DNA from 2 places in the Mesorhizobium sp. M0048 genome. Region 1 is predicted to be linked to the other one. Evidence: riboswitches for the same ligand, from Rfam matches in the RefSeq annotation. Region 1 holds a riboswitch; the other holds the start of a gene.
What was found. Region 1 has a riboswitch for thiamine pyrophosphate ahead of thiB (thiamine ABC transporter substrate binding subunit). Riboswitches for the same ligand answer to the same signal wherever they lie in the genome.

Region 1 (8,689 bases):
TTTCGAGCCCGAGCGCGAGGTGCGGTTCTCGACCTATGCGACATGGTGGATCCGCGCATCGATGCAGGACTATATCCTGCGCAACTGGTCGATCGTGCGCGGCGGCACCAGCTCCGCGCAAAAGGCGCTGTTCTTCAACCTGCGCCGTCTGCGCGCCCGCCTGGCAAACGGCGCCGAGCAGACGTCGAATGCCACGCTCTACCGCGAAGTGTCGGCGGCTCTCGGGGTATCGGAGGCGGATGTGGCGATGATGGATTCCCGCCTTTCGGCGCCGGACAGCTCGCTCAACACGCCGCTTGCCGACGATGCGGGCGCAACCGAGCGGATGGAGTTCCTGGTTTCGGATGACCCGCTGCCCGATGAGGTCGTCGGCGACACGATCGACGTCGAACGCCGCTCGGTGTGGCTGAAGACGGCGCTCGGCGCTCTCAATGCGCGCGAGCTCAGGATTATCGAGGAACGCCGGCTGAGCGACGAGGGCGCGACGCTCGAAGCGCTTGGCGAGACGCTCGGCATCTCCAAGGAACGTGTCCGGCAGATCGAGGCGCGCGCCATGGAAAAGCTCAAGGCGGCGCTGGTAAAGCAGAATCCGGAATTTCTCGCAGCCTGAATCGCGTCGGCTGCTATTTGTCGGTGACGATCTTAACCTTGTCGCCGGCCGAAACCGCCGCACCCGGCGACAGCGCGTTGAGCACCCTGAACAAATCCAGCTTGCGGTCCACGCCGACCATCTGTGCGGCCAGGGAGCCCATTGTCTGGCCGGGCTGCACCGTGACGATGCGGATACGCAGTGGCTTCAGTGCTGCCTTCTCGGCAGCACTCAGGATGCGGAATGAGCCGCTGACCGAGCGCGCCACCGTGCTCAGCGAGGTGCTGGCCGACGGTGCAGCAGTCAGCAAGCGGTAGACCTGGCCGCCGGCGCGGATCACCGCAATATCGAATTGCCAGCCATCGGCGCCGGCATGCGCGGTCGCCGCTTCGTTGCCGTTGATCGTTTCCTGACGCACGCTGCTGTCGTCGAGGCCGGCAACCCAGCCGCTGCGGATGTAGTCGGTCAGCGAGCGGTCCTTGTCGATCGAAACGCCGTCGAAGCGGATTGCCATGTCGCCCGGGCCTGTGGCCGTCACCGCCGCCGCCGAATTGTCGATGATGAAGCCGTTGGGCACTGAGAACGACACGCCGAGGCCAGGATGCAGGAAGGTTTCGCCGCGCACATAGCCTTCCTCCGGCGTGTCGCCGTAGAGCAGCCCGTCTATGCCGGCAAGGAATGAATCGCGGTCGCGCGACCCGACACCGGGCGCGCCGAACTGGCGGGCGTGGCGCTGCGCGAGATCGATACGCTGCGGCGTGTTGGGGTGCGTCGCCAGGAAGTCGAGGCTGGCGTCGGTGGCGCCGCTGATCGAGCGGAAATCGGTATAGGCCGACATCGACTGCAGGAAGCGGCCGGCGGCGTAGGGGTCGAAACCGGCTTCGCCGATCGACTTGATGCCGATGGCATCGGCCTCCAGCTCCTGATTGCGCGAGAACTGGGCCAGCCTCAGCTTGCCGCGGATCAGCGCCGCCTTGGCCGTCGGGTTGTCGCCGAGCACGTCCGAAACGACCTTGGTCGCCAACCCCTCTTCGGCTTCCAGCTGCTGGCGCTGCAGACCATGATTGGCCGTAACGTGGCCCATCTCATGCGCAATGACGGCGGCAAGCTCGGCTGAATCGTTGGCCAACGCCAGCAGGCCGCGGGTGATGTAGAGATAGCCGCCCGGCAGCGCGAAGGCATTGACGTTGGGCGAGTTGAGGATGGTGATGCGGTAGGTCTGGGTCGGGTTGGCCGACACCACGGTCAGTCTGCCGACGACCTTGGCCACCATGCGCTCGAGCTTGGGGTCGGAATACTCGCCGCCATAGGTGGCGAGGATGCGCGGGTGCTGCGCCTTCGCCAGTTCGGCGAGCCTGCTGTTAGCGGCGACATTGTCGACCGTAATCGGCTTGTCGGAGGGCTGGAAGCCCGATTCCTGCACGTCGGGAGGCGTGAACATCTGGCAGCTTGCCAGCGCCACGGCAAGACCGGCCAGCGCAAGAAAGCGCGCCAGCGGTTTCAGCCTCCGATTGTCGATGCCGGTCGGCAGGTCGGCTTCCTTTCAAGTCCTGGGACGTGACCGCGAAAATCGGGCGCGATTTCCGGAAAGCATCACGCGCAAAATCAAGTTCTACGGCGTCCTTCGTGCGTCCGACAGATACGAGGCAGCAAGGGCAAATCACGGTCTAAGCCGGACCAGTTCCTGGCGGACCTAGCCACACTACCTCGACCATGGCAAGCAAGCGCCGCTTCGCCTTCCGCCGGTTTGACCATAAATTATGTCCGCTTCCGGGCAACATCTCGTGATCCAGTCGCAAACGGACCCGAGCCGATATAGCGTCGGAATGCCTCCGGTCCAGCCCCAACGAAAAAATCGGCGGCGGTGCCGGTCGCGGCAACCGTGCCACCGTCCAGGAAAACCATGTTTTGGCCGATACGGCGCGCATCGTCCGGCTGGTGCGTGACGAATAGCACCGTCATGCGCTGCTCCGAATGGACGTCGGCCACCAGGTCGAGCATGTCGTCGCGCAGTGCCGGTCCGAGCGAAGCGAACGGCTCGTCAAGCAACAGCACCGGCCGGTCGCGCACTAAAACCCGGGCGAGCGCGACGCGCTGCCGCTCGCCGCCGGAGAGTTCGCGCGGCAGTCGGCTTTCCTTGCCGGCAAGGCCGACGCGCTTCAGCGCTGCGGCGATTGCGGCGCGGTCAGCCTCGCTCAGCCTGAGCGAAGGCGAGCGGCCGAGCCCGACATTCTGCTCGAGGGACAGATGGGCAAACAGGTTGTTTTCCTGGAACACCATCGATACCGGCCGCGCTGATGGCGGCGCAGTGCTGACGTCGGCGCCGCCGATGAGCACGCGGCCTGACCGTGGCGCTTCGAAACCGGCCACCAGATTGAGCAGTGTCGACTTTCCCGAACCGCTCGGCCCCATGATGGCGGTGATTTCCGACGCCGGGAAATCGACATCGAATATAAGCGGCGTTTCACCATAGCTGAACGAGACATTATCGAGCCGCACGGCCGCGCCTTTTTCCACCGAAATGGACCGTTCCGGGCTGATCGGCATCATGATTTCTCCCTCCTTCCCATCCAGTCCGCGGTCAGCACCAGCGCCAGGCAGACAAGGCCGAGCACCAGCGCCAGCCCGGCCGCATCCTCGGTGCGGTAACTGCCCATGCGGGCCAGCAGCAGGTAGGGCAAGGTTTGCACGGAATCGCTGCCGAACAGCGCAATGACGCCAAGATCGCCGAGCGACAGCGCCATGGCGAAAGCGAAGCCGGTGGCGAGCGGCCGCCGCAGCGACGGCCAGTCGACCAGCCGCAACCGGTTCCAGCCCGAGATGCCAAGCTGTGCGCAAAGCCGTTCGTGGCGTTCGCTCGCCGCGTCATAGGCAGGGCGGATGGCGCGGATGGCGAACGGCATCGCCATCACCGCATTGACCGCAACGACCATGACAGGGGCGATCGCAAAGACATCGCTGACGGTGCGCAGGAGCAGGAACCAGCCGGCGCCGATGACGATGGGCGGCACCACCAGGACGAACCCCGCACCGGTGTCGGCCAGATGCTCGAGCACCGTCCGCCGGCCTGTCCGCCGGGTGAGCGCCAGCGCCCGGCGCGCCATGACCAGCGACAGCGACAGCGCCAGGGAGAGCAGCGCCGATAAGACGGACAGCACGGCACTGGTCGCCGTCGCTTGCCGCACCGCGCTCTCGCCGGCAAGGCGGCCGAGATCGGCGCCAAGCCCGGCCGCCAGCGTGGCCGCCATCGGCCCGGCGACAAATAGCAGTGCCAGCCCGATCACCAGCGCGTTCAGCACGGTCTCGGCCGCACCGGCTAAAAAATACCGGCGCGGCGCCACCGGCAGATTGGCGTCGCCGGTCATATTGGCGCCAAGCCGCGTCAAGGCCAGCACGACCACGAAGGTCAGGGCAATCTGCAGCAGGGTCAGCGTCACAGCCCGCGCCGGGTCGAAGTCGAAACGCAGCGCCTGGTAGATGGCAACCTCCAGCGTCGTCGCGCTGGGTCCGCCGCCGAGCGTAAGCACGATGGTGAAGGAGGTGATGCACAGCATGAAAACGAGCCCGGCAACGCCCGGCAAGGCCGCACGCAGCGGCGGCCATTCGATCAGCCGGAAGGCCGGCGCAGCACCCATGCCAAGCTGGCTCGCCAGCCGCCATTGGTCGGCCGGCACGATCTGCAACGCCTCCAGGAACAGCCGCGTCGCCAGCGGCAGGTTGAAGAAGACATGGGCGACGAGTATGCCCGACAGGCCATAGATGCCGGGCCAGCTCTGGCCGCCTAGCGCGCCCAGCGTGCCGGCAAAATAGCCGGCGCGGCCATAGAGTGCCAAGACACCGAGTGCGGCAACAATGGCCGGCAGCGCCAGTGGCACGGCGAAAAGCTGCAGGATAAAGCCTCGCCCGAAAAACTGTGGATGCCGCGACAGGGCACGCGCGACGAACAGCGCTGGCGCGACGGAGAGCAGGGTCGACAACAGAGCCTGCCAGAGCGTGAAACGGACGATACGCAAGAGATACGAATCGAAGGCGGAGACAACACCGGACGGGTCGCGCGTGGCTTCGACGACGAGCCCGGTGAATGCACCGCCGATCAGCAACGCGATGGCGGCGAGCGCGACGATGCCGGCGTTGACGCGGGAGTCAGATGATGGTGCGCGTTGCACGCTAGACTACCAGATTCGAGATTCTTAGTGAGGATTGCGTTCCTTCGCGCCCCCTCTGTCCTGCCGGACATCTCCCCCACAAGGGGTGAGATTGGCAGTTTCAGCGCTCCGCTCATTCCAGCAACATCGGCGACTGGCGAAAGCCGCCGTGCCGTCCGATCTCCCCCCTTGTGGGGGAGATGTCCGGCAGGACAGAGGGGGGCGCCGTAGAGCGATCATCTTCGATCAATCGGCCAAAGCTACTTGCTCATCGCCGCAAGCCACTCATCGACCCAGGCCTTGCGGTGGGCCGCGACTTCCTCCGGGCTGAACAGCAAGGTTTTGGTCGGTTTGACAAGCTTGTCGAACGCCGGATTGAGCGGCTTGTCGGTCTTGCCGGCCGGGAACATCCAGTTGGTTTCGGGAATGACATCCTGGAATTTCGGTCCGGTCATGAAGGCGATGAACTTTTCCGCCAGCGGGTTCTTCGCGCCCTTGGTGGTGATCCCCGCAACTTCGATCTGCAGGTATTCGCCTTCCTCGAAGGACGCCGCCTGGTAGCGCTCGGTGTTTTCGGCGACCATGTGGTAGGCCGGCGACGTGGTATACGACAGCACCATCGGCGCCTCGCCCTTGGTGAACAGGCCGTAGGCCTCGCTCCAGCCTGGCGTCACCGTCAGCACCTTTGCCTTGAGCTTGGCCCAGGCTTCGGGCGCCTTGTCGCCATAGACCGACTTGACCCACAACAGCAGGCCAAGGCCCGGCGTCGAGGTGCGCGGGTCCTGGATGACGATCTTCTCTCCGGCATCGCCCTCGACCAATTCCCTGAGGCTCTTCGGCGGGTTCTTCAGTTTTTCGGTATCGTAGACGACGGCGAAATAGCCATAGTCGAACGGCACGAAAGTATCGTCGCGCCAGCCGCCCGGCACGCTGACATCCGATATGGCGCCATGCGGCGAAAACAGGCCGGTTGCCTTGGCGTCGGCGGTTAAATTGGTATCGAGGCCAAGCACGATATCGGCCTTGGTGGCGGCCCCTTCCAGCTTCACACGGTTGAGCAGCGCCACGCCGTCAGCGACCGAGACGAATTCGACGACGCAGCTGCACTCGGCCTCGAAGGCCTTCTTCACCGCCGGTCCCGGACCCCAATCGGCGGTGAAGCTTTCATAGGTATAGACGGTCAGTCTATCCTGTGCCGATGCCTGCCCTGGCAGGGCGAGCGCGGATGCCGCAAGCAGGACAATCGGGACAAGAGAGTGGAAAAAACTGCGCATCGGCGCCTCCTTCGTTCGCATTGAAAGGAATTGAGGCGCCGGGCTGTCCGAAGCGTCTAATCCCTCCGCCGGTACAAACCGGATCAGGTTCAGCGGGTTGGCAGTCTTGCCTCTCAGCCGGTCCGCGAAGATCGCGTCCGGCACCCCGTTAGAGCGTTTCGACACATAGGCCCGGCCGAAGTGCCGCGCAAGCGGAAGTTTGCCGGGCATCCAAAGCCCAGCCTTCCGTTTCGTCTGCCGTTTCATCTTCCGTTTCATTCTTCCGTTTCTGGGGCAGGGCTGGTAAGGGCCACGAGATATGAGCAAATTCACCATCCTGCTTGGCGGCGATCTCATCCGCACGCCGCTGCTCGACCGCCAGGTCGAAGGCTCGCGCGTCATCGCTGCCGATGCCGGCATCGGCCATGCCCGTATGCTGGGCCTGAGGCCGGAACTCTGGGTCGGCGATTTCGATTCCGTACCTGCCGAGTTGCCGGAGGATCTGGCCGCCGTGCCACGGCAGGTGTTTCCCGCCGAAAAGGACAAGACCGACGGTGAACTCGCTATCGCCGCCGCACTCGAACGCGGTGCGACCAGCCTTGTGCTCGCAGGCGCTTTCGGCGGCAAACGCACCGACCACATCTTCCTGCATCTGGCGCTGAGCGTCCGGCTGGCGGAAGGCGGGACGGACGTGCTTTTGACCAGCGGCGCACAGGAAGGCATTCCCTTGCTGCCCGGAAAGACTGGCTTCGACTATGCCGACGGCACGCTGTTTTCGGTGCTCGGCTTCTCCGATCTCGCCGGCCTGAGCGTCACCGGTGCCAAATGGCCGCTCGACCATGTCGAGGTTGCGTTCGGCTCGTCGCTGACCATTTCCAACGAGGTCAGGGGCCGGTTGGAAATCGCGCTGGCCAGCGGCCGCGCGCTGCTGCTCGCGCATCCTTTTCCCTTACCTGAAAGCTGACATGGCACCGCCGCTTCTCAATCTCGATGGGATAAAGCTGACCTTTGGCGGCACGCCGCTGCTCGACGGTGCCGCCCTGACGGCCTCAGCTGGCGACAAGATCGCCTTGGTCGGCCGAAACGGTTCGGGCAAGTCGACGCTCCTCAAGATCGCCGCCGGGCTGATCGAGCCGCAGGACGGCGAAGTCTTCCGCCAGCCTTCGGCAACCGTGCGCTACTTGCCGCAAATGCCCGACATGGAAGGTTTTGCGACCGTCCGCGCCTATGTCGAGGCGGGGCTCGGGCCCGCCGACGATCCCTATCGCGCCACCTATCTGATGGAGCATCTCGGCCTGACCGGCGAAGAACGGCCGAACGACCTCTCCGGCGGCGAGGCGAGGCGTGCGGCACTCGCCCGCGTCATGGCGCCGGAGCCCGACATTCTCCTCCTCGATGAGCCGACAAACCATCTTGACCTGTCGGTCATCGAATGGCTGGAGGAGGAGCTTGCCCGCACCTCCTCGGCACTGGTCGTCATCTCGCATGACCGCCGTTTTCTCGAGCGCGTGTCACGCGCCACAATCTGGCTCGACCGCGGGCAGACCCGCCGTCTCGACAAGGGCTTTGGCTATTTCGAGCAATGGCGCGACACGGTGCTGGAGGAGGAAGAGCGCGAGCAGCACAAGCTCGGTCGCCAGATCGTCCGCGAGGAGCACTGGCTGCGCTATGGCGTGACAGCGCGGCGCAAGCGCAACATGCGCCGGCTCGGTGAGTTGCAGACCATGCGCCAGCGCTTTCGCGGTCATCGCGGCGCCGAGGGTGCGGCGACGATGACAGCCAGCGACGCCGCCGAATCCGGCAAGCTGGTGATAGAGGCCAGGAACATCGAGAAGAGCTTTGGCGATCTGATCGTGGTCAAGGGATTTTCGACCCGCATCCAGCGCGGCGATCGCGTTGGCTTGGTCGGGCCGAACGGCGCTGGCAAGACGACGCTGTTGAAGATGCTGACCGGCGAATTGAAGCCGGACGCAGGCACGGTGCGGCTCGGCACCAATCTGGAGATCGCCACGCTCGACCAGAAGCGCGAGGCCGTCGATCCACAGGAGACACTGGCGCAGTATCTCACCGACGGTCGCGGCGAGAACCTGGTCATCAATGGCGAACAGCGCCACGTCGTCTCTTACATGAAAGACTTCCTGTTCAAGCCGGAACAGGCGCGCACGCCGGTGCGCGAGCTTTCGGGCGGCGAGCGGGCACGGCTGATTCTCGCCCGCGTTTTGGCGCGGCCGGCAAACCTGCTTGTGCTCGACGAGCCGACCAACGACCTCGATATGGAGACGCTGGAGTTGCTGCAGGAACTGGTCGCCGGCTTTGCCGGCACGGTGATCCTGGTCAGCCACGATCGCGATTTCCTCGACCGCACCGTGACCAGCATCATCGCGCCGGATGGTGATGGCCGCTGGATCGAATATGCCGGCGGCTATTCCGACATGCTGGCGCAGCGCGGCGGCACCAGGCTGGACGACCGCAAGGCGCGGCCGAAGGCAGAGACCAGCGAGGCGACGGCCGCAAGCAGGAGCGACGCGGTCGCTCCCAAGGGCCCGGCAAAGAAACTGTCGTTCAAGCAGAAATTCGCGCTGGAAACCTTGCCCAAGAAGATCGAGGCGGTGTCGGCCTCGATCTCGCGGCTGGAGAACAACATCGCCGATCCGGCCTATTACGAGCGCGACCCGGCCTCGTTCCAGAAGACGATTGCCGCG
Region 2 (8,689 bases), on a different contig from region 1:
GCAGCCGAAGCTCGATGCGGCTGACCATCTCCGAATAGAACGGATCGGTCACAGTCGGCACGACAATGCCAATGCTGCGCGTGCGCTTGCGGTTGAGGTTCCGCGCAAACAGATTAGGCTGGTAATCGGACGAGCGTAGCGCTTCCTCGATGCGCTTGCGCGTCGCCGGCTTGACGCTGGTCGGATCGTCGAAATACTTGGAGAGCGTGGGCCGGGACACGCCGCACGAACGGGCGAAATCCTCCATCGTCTTGTGCGTCATCGCCATTCAAACCCTCGCAGCATGGATTTCGGCCTGGTCCATGCGTTGTCCCCGATGATTTCCTTATGGTGAGCCGGCGCGCGACTGCAAGTCGAAATTTTACAGGAAGCTTTGCAAATTATCAACGCGTGGACAAAAATTATTGCATGCGTAAATTTATTAATTGACGTGAAATATACCAAGCCGTATTCACATCCGGGACGTTGCACGCAAGCGGCGCAGTGGATTGGAGTTTAGGCCGGAAACGAGGCCTCGGGCTTTGAGCGCCCTCGACCGTCGCTCAGATCGCCGTATCGAGGTGCGACAGTCTTGTGCGACGATTGTTTTCTATATTGGCACTATCGATCTGCGCCAGCGAACGAACTTACTCGCCCCGGAGGAGTCTGGCGTCACTCCCGACAGCGAACCGCGCGTGCGCATGATCGAAGGATGTGAGCGGCAGCCGTATCGTCGAGAATCTCGCGGCGAGCGACGCGGACTTAAGCTTGACTGGGCCGGGAGATGCCGCGGTCATTCGGCTGCCTTCTTCTGAAGCTGCTCGAACACAAACAGCTTGCCTTTGCGCACGCTGTTTTCGAGTGGGCTCGCGTTCGCCAGATGCGCCGCAATCGCGCTGGCCAGCATGCAGCCCGTCCCGCGCATCGATACGGAAAGTCGCGGTGTGTCAAAGCGGATTGGTTCTTGATCAAAGTGCAACAGAATATCGGTCGATCGGGGTCCCGCCGCGTGGCCGCCCTTGATCAGCAGGGCCTGTGCGCCGACTGCCAGCAATTTCCGTCCCTGTCTCACCGCATCGCTCTCGTTCGCCGCCGGTTCAGCGCCAACAAAGAGCGCCAGCTCGAAAAGATTGGGTGTGACGAGACGGCAAAACGGCATCAGATCACGTTTCATGGCGGCGATGGCGTCCGTTTCGAGTAGCGCTCGACCTGAAGTGGAGACCAGAACCGGGTCGAGCACTGCCGGCACCTGCGGATTTTCGCGCAGCACGGCGGCAACGCCAGCCACGATCTCAGCGGTTGCGAGCATGCCGATCTTGATGGCCGTCACATTGTTGGCCTGCAGCGCAGCGCGCATCTGATCGGCCACGAGACCGGGCTGAGAAGGATGGACTGCCATGACGGTTTCGTGCGTTTGCACCGTCAGCGCGGTGACAGCCAGGCAGGTGCGCACACCAAGGGAGGAGATCGTCTCGATATCGCGTCCTATTCCGGCGCCCCCGCTGGAGTCCGAACCACTAACGACGAGCACATGCGGTTCTCGCCTCAGCGCCATTTCTCTGTCCTTTCGATCCACTCTCGCGTGCGCGTTTCGGGATCGGCGTTGAGCGTGATGTCGGTCACCACGGCCGCGCTGTCCGCACCAGCCTCAAAGACACTGTCGAGCCGGTCGGGGTTGAGGCCGCCGATGGCGACCAATGGGATCGGCGCTACCCGATGCTTCCATTTGCTGATCCGCTCGAGCCCTTGCGGCGCCCATTTCATCTTCTTGAGGCTAGTGGGATAAATAGGCCCCAGGGCCACATAGTCCGGCTCGGCCGCTAGCGCCGTTTCCAGTTCGGTATGATCGTGGGTCGAAAGCCCGAGCTTCAATCCGGCGTACTTAATCGCCAGCAGGTCAGCCGCAGCCAAATCCTCTTGGCCGAGATGTACGAAGTCGCAGCCTTCCTCAATGGCGAGTCGCCAATAGTCGTTGACAATCAGTTGGCAACCATGGACCGCGCAGACGCCGTTCGCGCGGCGGATTTCCGAGCGCAGCGTGACCTCGTCCCTATCCTTGATGCGCAGCTGCACCAGCCTGACGCCGAGTGGCACTAGCCGTTCGATCCAGGCAGCGCTGTCGACGATCAGGTAGAAGGGATCGAGCTTCATGAAAAAACTGCTCTGCCGATCGTCGGTGTCGATGGCACGGCGACGTCGCGCGGTTCGAGCATTCCCGAACTGAAAGCCTCACGGCCGGCGTCGACCGCCTTGCCGAACGCGCGCGCCATGCCGACCGGATCGGCCGCCCTGGCGACCGCTGTGTTCAGGAGGACGGCGTCAAAGCCGAGTTCCATGACGGTGGCCGCGTGCGAAGGTCGTCCCAGCCCCGCATCCACAATCAGCGGGACGCCAGGGAAATGTCCGCGCATCGAGCGCAGCGCTGTGATGTTGACCGGCCCCAGCGCCGAACCGATCGGCGCGCACCATGGCATCAAGACCTTGCAGCCCGCCTCCAGCAGCCGCTCGGCGACGAAAAGGTCATCGGTGGTATAAGGGAATACATCAAAACCGTCCTCGCACAGGATGCGCGCGGCTTTGACCAGGCCGAACACGTCCGGCTGCAGCGTGTCGTGATTGCCGATCACTTCGAGCTTGATCCAGCTGGTGCCGAAGACCTCGCGCGCCATTTTCGCGGTCGTGACCGCTTCCTTGACGGAGTGGCAGCCAGCAGTGTTGGGCAGGATTCTGACGCCGAGCGAGCGGATCAACGACCAGAATTTTTCGCCAGCCCTGCCGCCTGCCATCTCACGGCGCAGCGAGACGGTCACCACCGAGGTTCCCGACGCCTTGACGGCCTCGGCAAGGATGGCCGGCGAAGGATATTGAGCAGTACCGAGAAGCAGGCGCGACGGAAGCTCGGTTCCATAAAGCTCTAACATGGTCTAACCGCCTTGCATGGGCGAGAGGATTTCGATCCGGTCGCCGTCGCTCAACTGGAATTCCGCCCGCTTGGCTTTGTGCACGAGGTCGCTGTTGACCGCCGTTGCCAGCCAATCGCCCTCATAGTCGAGCGCGGCAAGCAGTTCGGCCAGCGTGGCGGCGGCAACCTCATGCGCTTCGCCGTTGACCATCAGTTTCATGAGCAAGTTCCTTGGTCCGTTTTGATTGAAAAACGAGGTCGGCAGCCTGGCGCGCCATGGCAGGGGCGAGAAGAAAACCATGGCGATAGAGTCCATTGATCGCGACGGCAGTTCCAAGTGCCTCCACGCGCGGCAGATTGTCGGGAAAGGCTGGACGGATGCCGACACCTGTTTCAACGATCCCGGCCTCGCCAAAAGCCGGGTGGAGGGCATAGGCGGCACCGAGCAGTTCCATCATCGAACGCGCCGTCACCGGTCCGGCGGACTGGCTTTCAACCATAGTCGCGCCGACCATGAACTGCGTGTCGGCACGCGGCACCGCATAAAGCGGAAAGCGCGGATGCAGCAGCCTGACCGGGCGCGACAGCGAGATATCAGGCGTGCGCAGGAGCAGCATTTCGCCGCGAACGCCGCGCAGCCTGTCATCGGCTGCTGCGATTCCAGTGCAGTCGATCTGACGATCGAAACCGGAAACAGGCTGGGCGTCGGCGCCGAAGCGGAATTCGACGCCCATGGCCGCGAGCTTGTCATGAAGTGCTACCATCGCCTGGCGCGGGTCGAGATGAGCCTCATCGGGGAAGAGCAATCCGCGCCAGAAGCGGCCGGCGAGGTCGGGTTCCAGGAGCGAAATTTCGTCTTCGTCGACCCGCCGATATCCCGACGTGCGGCTGGCGAACCGGTCGAGTTCGCCAGTATCATGCAGCGCGGCCACGACCAACGTTCCGGCACGTATCACCTGACCCGGTAGCACCGCATCCCACCAGTCGGCGGCGTCGCGTCCGAGATCCAGCACCGGCTGCTCGGCGCTTTCACGCTCGCACCATGGCGCGAGCATACCACCGGCGAACCACGACGCATTGCCCTCGATGGCAGGCCTTGTCTCGGCAACGGTGGTCGCCGCGCCGCGTGCGGCGAGCTCGAAGGCGGCGGTGAGGCCGGCAACGCCGGCCCCTTTGACCAGCACCCTCATGATGGCGCACGCGCCTGTGGCATGGCCGGTGCGCCGGTCTCGTCAGCCGGTATGTAGAGATTGCCGCCCTCGCGGTATTTCGCCGCCATCGCCGCCATGCCCTCCTTCTGCGCCTCGGCGCGGATGTCGTGGGAGATACGCATCGAGCAGAATTTCGGCCCGCACATCGAGCAGAAATGCGCCAGCTTGTACGCCTCCTTCGGCAACGTCTCGTCGTGGAAGGAACGCGCGGTTTCGGGGTCGAGCGACAGGTTAAACTGGTCCTCCCAGCGGAATTCGAAGCGCGCGCGGGAAAGGGCATCATCCCTGACTTTCGCCGCCGGATGACCTTTTGCCAGGTCGGCGGCATGGGCGGCTATCTTGTAGGTGATGACGCCCGTCTTGACGTCGTTGCGATCGGGAAGGCCGAGATGCTCCTTGGGCGTGACGTAGCAGAGCATGGCGGTGCCGAACCAACCGATCATCGCCGCGCCGATGCCGGAGGTGATGTGGTCGTAGCCCGGCGCGATGTCGGTCGTCAGCGGCCCAAGCGTATAGAACGGCGCCTCGCCGCAGACGGCGAGCTGCTTGTCCATGTTCTCCTTGATCTTGTGCATCGGCACGTGGCCGGGGCCTTCGATCATTACCTGGCAATCCTTCGCCCAGGCGATCTGTGTCAGCTCGCCGAGCGTCTCCAGCTCGGCGAATTGTGCTGCGTCATTGGCGTCGGCGATCGAGCCGGGACGAAGGCCGTCGCCCAGCGAAAAGGACACGTCATAGCCGCGGCAAATGTCGCAGATCTCGGCGAAATGTTCGTAGAGGAAGCTTTCCCGGTGATGATGCAGGCACCATTTGGCCATGATCGAGCCACCGCGCGAGACGATGCCAGTGACCCGGTCAACGGTCAGCGGGATGTAGTGCAGCCGCACGCCCGCATGGATGGTGAAATAGTCGACGCCCTGTTCGGCCTGCTCGATCAGCGTGTCGCGGTAGACCTCCCAGGTCAGATCCTCGGCAATGCCGCCAACCTTCTCGAGCGCCTGGTAGAGCGGCACCGTGCCGATCGGCACCGGCGAGTTGCGCAGGATCCAGTCGCGGATGTTGTGGATGTTGCGGCCGGTCGACAGGTCCATCACCGTATCGGCGCCCCAGCGGATCGCCCACACCATCTTTTCGACCTCTTCGGCCATGGACGAGGTGACGGCGGAGTTACCGATATTGGCGTTGATCTTGACCAGGAAATTGCGACCGATGATCATCGGCTCGCTCTCGGGATGGTTGATGTTGGCGGGAATGATTGCGCGTCCGCGCGCCACCTCCTCTCGGACGAATTCCGGCGTCACGAAATCGGGCAGCGTCGCGCCGAAAGCCTCGCCGTCACGCTCAAGCTTGCCATGCAGGATCTCACGACCAAGGTTCTCGCGGATGGCGACGAACTCCATTTCGGGCGTGATGATGCCGGCGCGCGCATAGGCAAGCTGTGTCACCGCCTTGCCGGCCCTGGCCCTGAGTGGCCGGTTGCGAATGGGAAATTCTGGCGTCAGGCGTTCGCCCGTAGCGAACCCGTTGTCCTCCGGCCGGACATGGCGCCCGTCACAGGCCTCGACATCACCGCGCGCCAAAATCCATTCGTGGCGAAGCCGGGCTAGGCCTTTTTCGATGCTGGTTTCGACAGCCGGGTGGGTATAGGGGCCGGACGGATCGTAGACGGTGACGGGCGGCTCGCCGGCCGTCGGATGGACGGAGACTTCGCGCATCGGCACCCTAATCTGTGGGTGGATGGTGCCGGGCTTGTGAATTTTCCGTGAGGCAGGCAGCGGTCCCGTTGAGACGGCTGGGGTGAGGGCATTCATCTTGAGGCTCCTTTGCTCATGCATTGGAGACCCAGTTCTGTGCCGGAAGGATGAAAAGACGCTTTGGTTGACCTGCCGAAACAGGACCTCGGGCGTAAACTCCCGCAAAGCGCTTGCACCGTCCCTACGCCAGTATGAACTGGATCAGGTTCAACGGGTCACTGCGCCGCGAAAGCCAGCAGTATCTCAGCCCCTTGCCGGGACCCCCCTGGTGAATGCCTCAGGTTGAACGGGCCGGCATCGATTTGTCAAGCGCATTTGGGCCGAGGCCGTGATCGGCGGTCGGTCAGACCGTGCGGAAAAAACTCGACAAACCAAGAGTTGTGATGAAGGCCGGGATAAGGATCGCAACCGTGGGCCTGAAGATCCTTGTGAAGGTTACGCCTTCACTTGCCACCAAAGGTTTGCGCGTAGATGGCCTCGATTCTCCCTGCCTCCTCATTGGTCAGCGCGGCGAATTCCTTTTCGCGTGCGCGATTGGACAGATGGCCACCATTCTGGTGAAGGAAACGGAAGAGCAGGTCCGTCAGCCGCTCGGGCATGTCGATAGAGGCGTCCACCTGCCGCCGAAATTGGTCATAGCGCTGCAAAAAAGCGGTTTCCTCCGGAAGGTCCCGTTCGATCGTCCGCTGAACGCAGGCATAGAGGAATTCGGCGTGTGGGGTTGCATCGAAGAAACGGTAGAAATCACCGGTGTCATTCAGAACCCGGACGTTGAATTCGGGCGTCGGTTCCCATTCAACCAACGGCAGAAGGCGTTGCGAATAGCTCTCGAGCACGCCCCTGTACTCGTTGATCTTGTCCTGGATCGCCGCTGAGACGGGAAAGACCACTCCCGGCGGATTGAAACCGTGCATGGCAAGAACGTGGTGGATTAGGTAGCGGTGAATGCGGCCGTTTCCGTCCTCGAACGGGTGGATGTAGACAAAGCCGAAGGCGAGAATTGCGGCGGCTATAACTGCATCAAGGTTTTGCGCCGCGCCTTGATCGAAGGCCACCATTCCATCAATTAGCTGCGGCAGGTCCTCGGGCCGAGCGCTGATGTGATCGGGCAGGGGCATGCGGTTGTCTCGGTCATGCCCACCGACGAATCCTCCTTCTTTTCGGAAGCCCAGTCTGACGAAACGGGCGTCGCCGAGTACAATTCTTTGCAGACGCAGCAGCTCATCGCGATCTATTGGCCGGCCGCCGGCTTCGCCGATCGCGCGGCCCCAGCGTTGGATGCGATCTTGCGGCGGCCGCTCGCCCTCGATCGCGTAACTTGATCGCGAGTCTTTGAGCAAAAGAAAGGCGGCGGTCCGAGCAAGGACGTCGCGCGGCACGTCCGCTACGATTGCCTCCGCGCGCCTCGATAGTCCGAGGCCGATGAATTTTTCGAGAATCTTGGTGCGGAACACCAGAGGGCAGAACTCACGCGTGCCGGGGAGATTGTCCCTTACACGGTAGCGCGAAGCGGTCTTCTCGTGTCCGGGCCACTGCAGCTCAGGATCGACAACCGGAACGTATCTTCCGGCATCCGCGTCCGGCAGATCGATACGCGCGCCCCTCAGCCATTCATATAAAAACCAGATGCGGCGGGCATAACTGCCGGTCCGACTTTCACGGACCAGCGCCTCGATCGGCGCGGGACCGGTCACTTGGAACAGCCGCTTGAGGACGGCAAGGTCCAGTCCCTCGTACTTGAGCGCGAAGGTCAGGTGACCTTCGAGGGTAGGATTTGGGGCATGGCGGGGAGTCATGATCCGCCAGCCATCCCGTTCGGTAATGCGATGATGCTCGCCAGTAGCGAACAACGTGCGGGGCAAGGGCACGGCGAGCCTGTAGGCTCCTATCAGGGCGCTGTACCCGGCCGGGGTGGCCCTTTCAGGAAGGCGGATTTCCTGAAAAACAGTAACAGGACCTGAAAATTGGTGCTGTTGCGCCGCAGGCATGAAAAGCGAATCCTTTTATCGAATTTTGGTCAGTTCCGCCGAAACTATGAAAAATGATCCTATTCCATGAAAATTGATGCCACAAGGCCACTTTTTCCGAAAAACGATTCTAACACATTGCTGAAGTCGACAAAGTAACAATTCCGCCATCGGCTGATATTTGCACCAGTGGCAAAGCGGATGACGCGCACACCCGTGGCATTGATGGCTTCGGCGAAGAAATGATGGGTGGTGTCGGCTTCGAAGCCGAATGTCTCTCCCGCCAGATGGAAGACGCTTATCTGCCTGCGACCGTCCGCAAGCAGGCGGTAAATACGGACGCCGCCAAACTCGACCTGATAGAAGGCTCCGGCCTTTTCACCTTGGGCATAGATCTCCGAACCGGAGGGAAAGAAGCTGACCGGCTGTAGCGGTGTCGGATCGAACGCGGGCAGGCAGGCTCGACTGCAAAGAGTGTGACGGCAGCGAAATTCTGGAGGTCGATTGGGCGTGCATGGCTGTTTTCCCGGTTGGTCCGTGACACGGCAATCGCGCGAATCCGCAGGCCGCGAAATTCGGTTATGTCCCTACGGGAAATTACCTAGCGCAGAGGCGCTAGCGGTCTGGCCCAGTGCTGCACAGGATCGTCAGGCCGTTGGGAGCAATGCAGAACGGTTTTCGGGGTACCATGCACGATCCGGGAGAGAAGAGGGCGCCGGATTGACACCATCCAAATACACCGACCGATCCTATCGCTCAGGGAAATTGAGGCGCCGACCTCAACCAGGAATGCTGCAATCTTTTTGCCATCACAAAAGCCATGCCATCCACACTCCCCATCTGAGTCGGTCAGTGGTGCATCTTTGGCCTGCTACC

Region 2: another riboswitch for thiamine pyrophosphate. It lies ahead of thiC (phosphomethylpyrimidine synthase ThiC); the one in region 1 lies ahead of thiB (thiamine ABC transporter substrate binding subunit).

The regions. Positions count from the first base shown of each region.
Region 1 is NZ_JAMYUV010000001.1:161,709-170,397, reverse strand. Features, by position in the region: gene NKJ84_RS00845 (RNA polymerase factor sigma-32) at 1-610, shown strand, start outside; gene NKJ84_RS00840 (M48 family metalloprotease) at 624-2,093, opposite strand; gene thiQ (thiamine ABC transporter ATP-binding protein) at 2,348-3,139, opposite strand; gene thiP (thiamine/thiamine pyrophosphate ABC transporter permease) at 3,136-4,755, opposite strand; gene thiB (thiamine ABC transporter substrate binding subunit) at 4,995-6,008, opposite strand; TPP riboswitch at 6,052-6,166, opposite strand; gene NKJ84_RS00820 (thiamine diphosphokinase) at 6,307-6,951, shown strand; gene NKJ84_RS00815 (ABC-F family ATP-binding cassette domain-containing protein) at 6,953-8,689, shown strand, end outside.
Region 2 is NZ_JAMYUV010000067.1:205-8,893, reverse strand. Features, by position in the region: gene NKJ84_RS30290 (LacI family DNA-binding transcriptional regulator) at 1-268, opposite strand, end outside; gene NKJ84_RS30285 (hydroxymethylpyrimidine/phosphomethylpyrimidine kinase) at 773-1,534, opposite strand; gene NKJ84_RS30280 (thiamine phosphate synthase) at 1,525-2,130, opposite strand; gene NKJ84_RS30275 (thiazole synthase) at 2,127-2,900, opposite strand; gene thiS (sulfur carrier protein ThiS) at 2,904-3,101, opposite strand; gene thiO (glycine oxidase ThiO) at 3,070-4,071, opposite strand; gene thiC (phosphomethylpyrimidine synthase ThiC) at 4,068-5,903, opposite strand; TPP riboswitch at 6,007-6,123, opposite strand; gene NKJ84_RS30255 (Fic family protein) at 6,290-7,834, opposite strand; gene NKJ84_RS33335 (cyclic nucleotide-binding domain-containing protein) at 7,894-8,208, opposite strand; partial or broken gene NKJ84_RS30245 (TOBE domain-containing protein) at 8,685-8,689, opposite strand, start outside.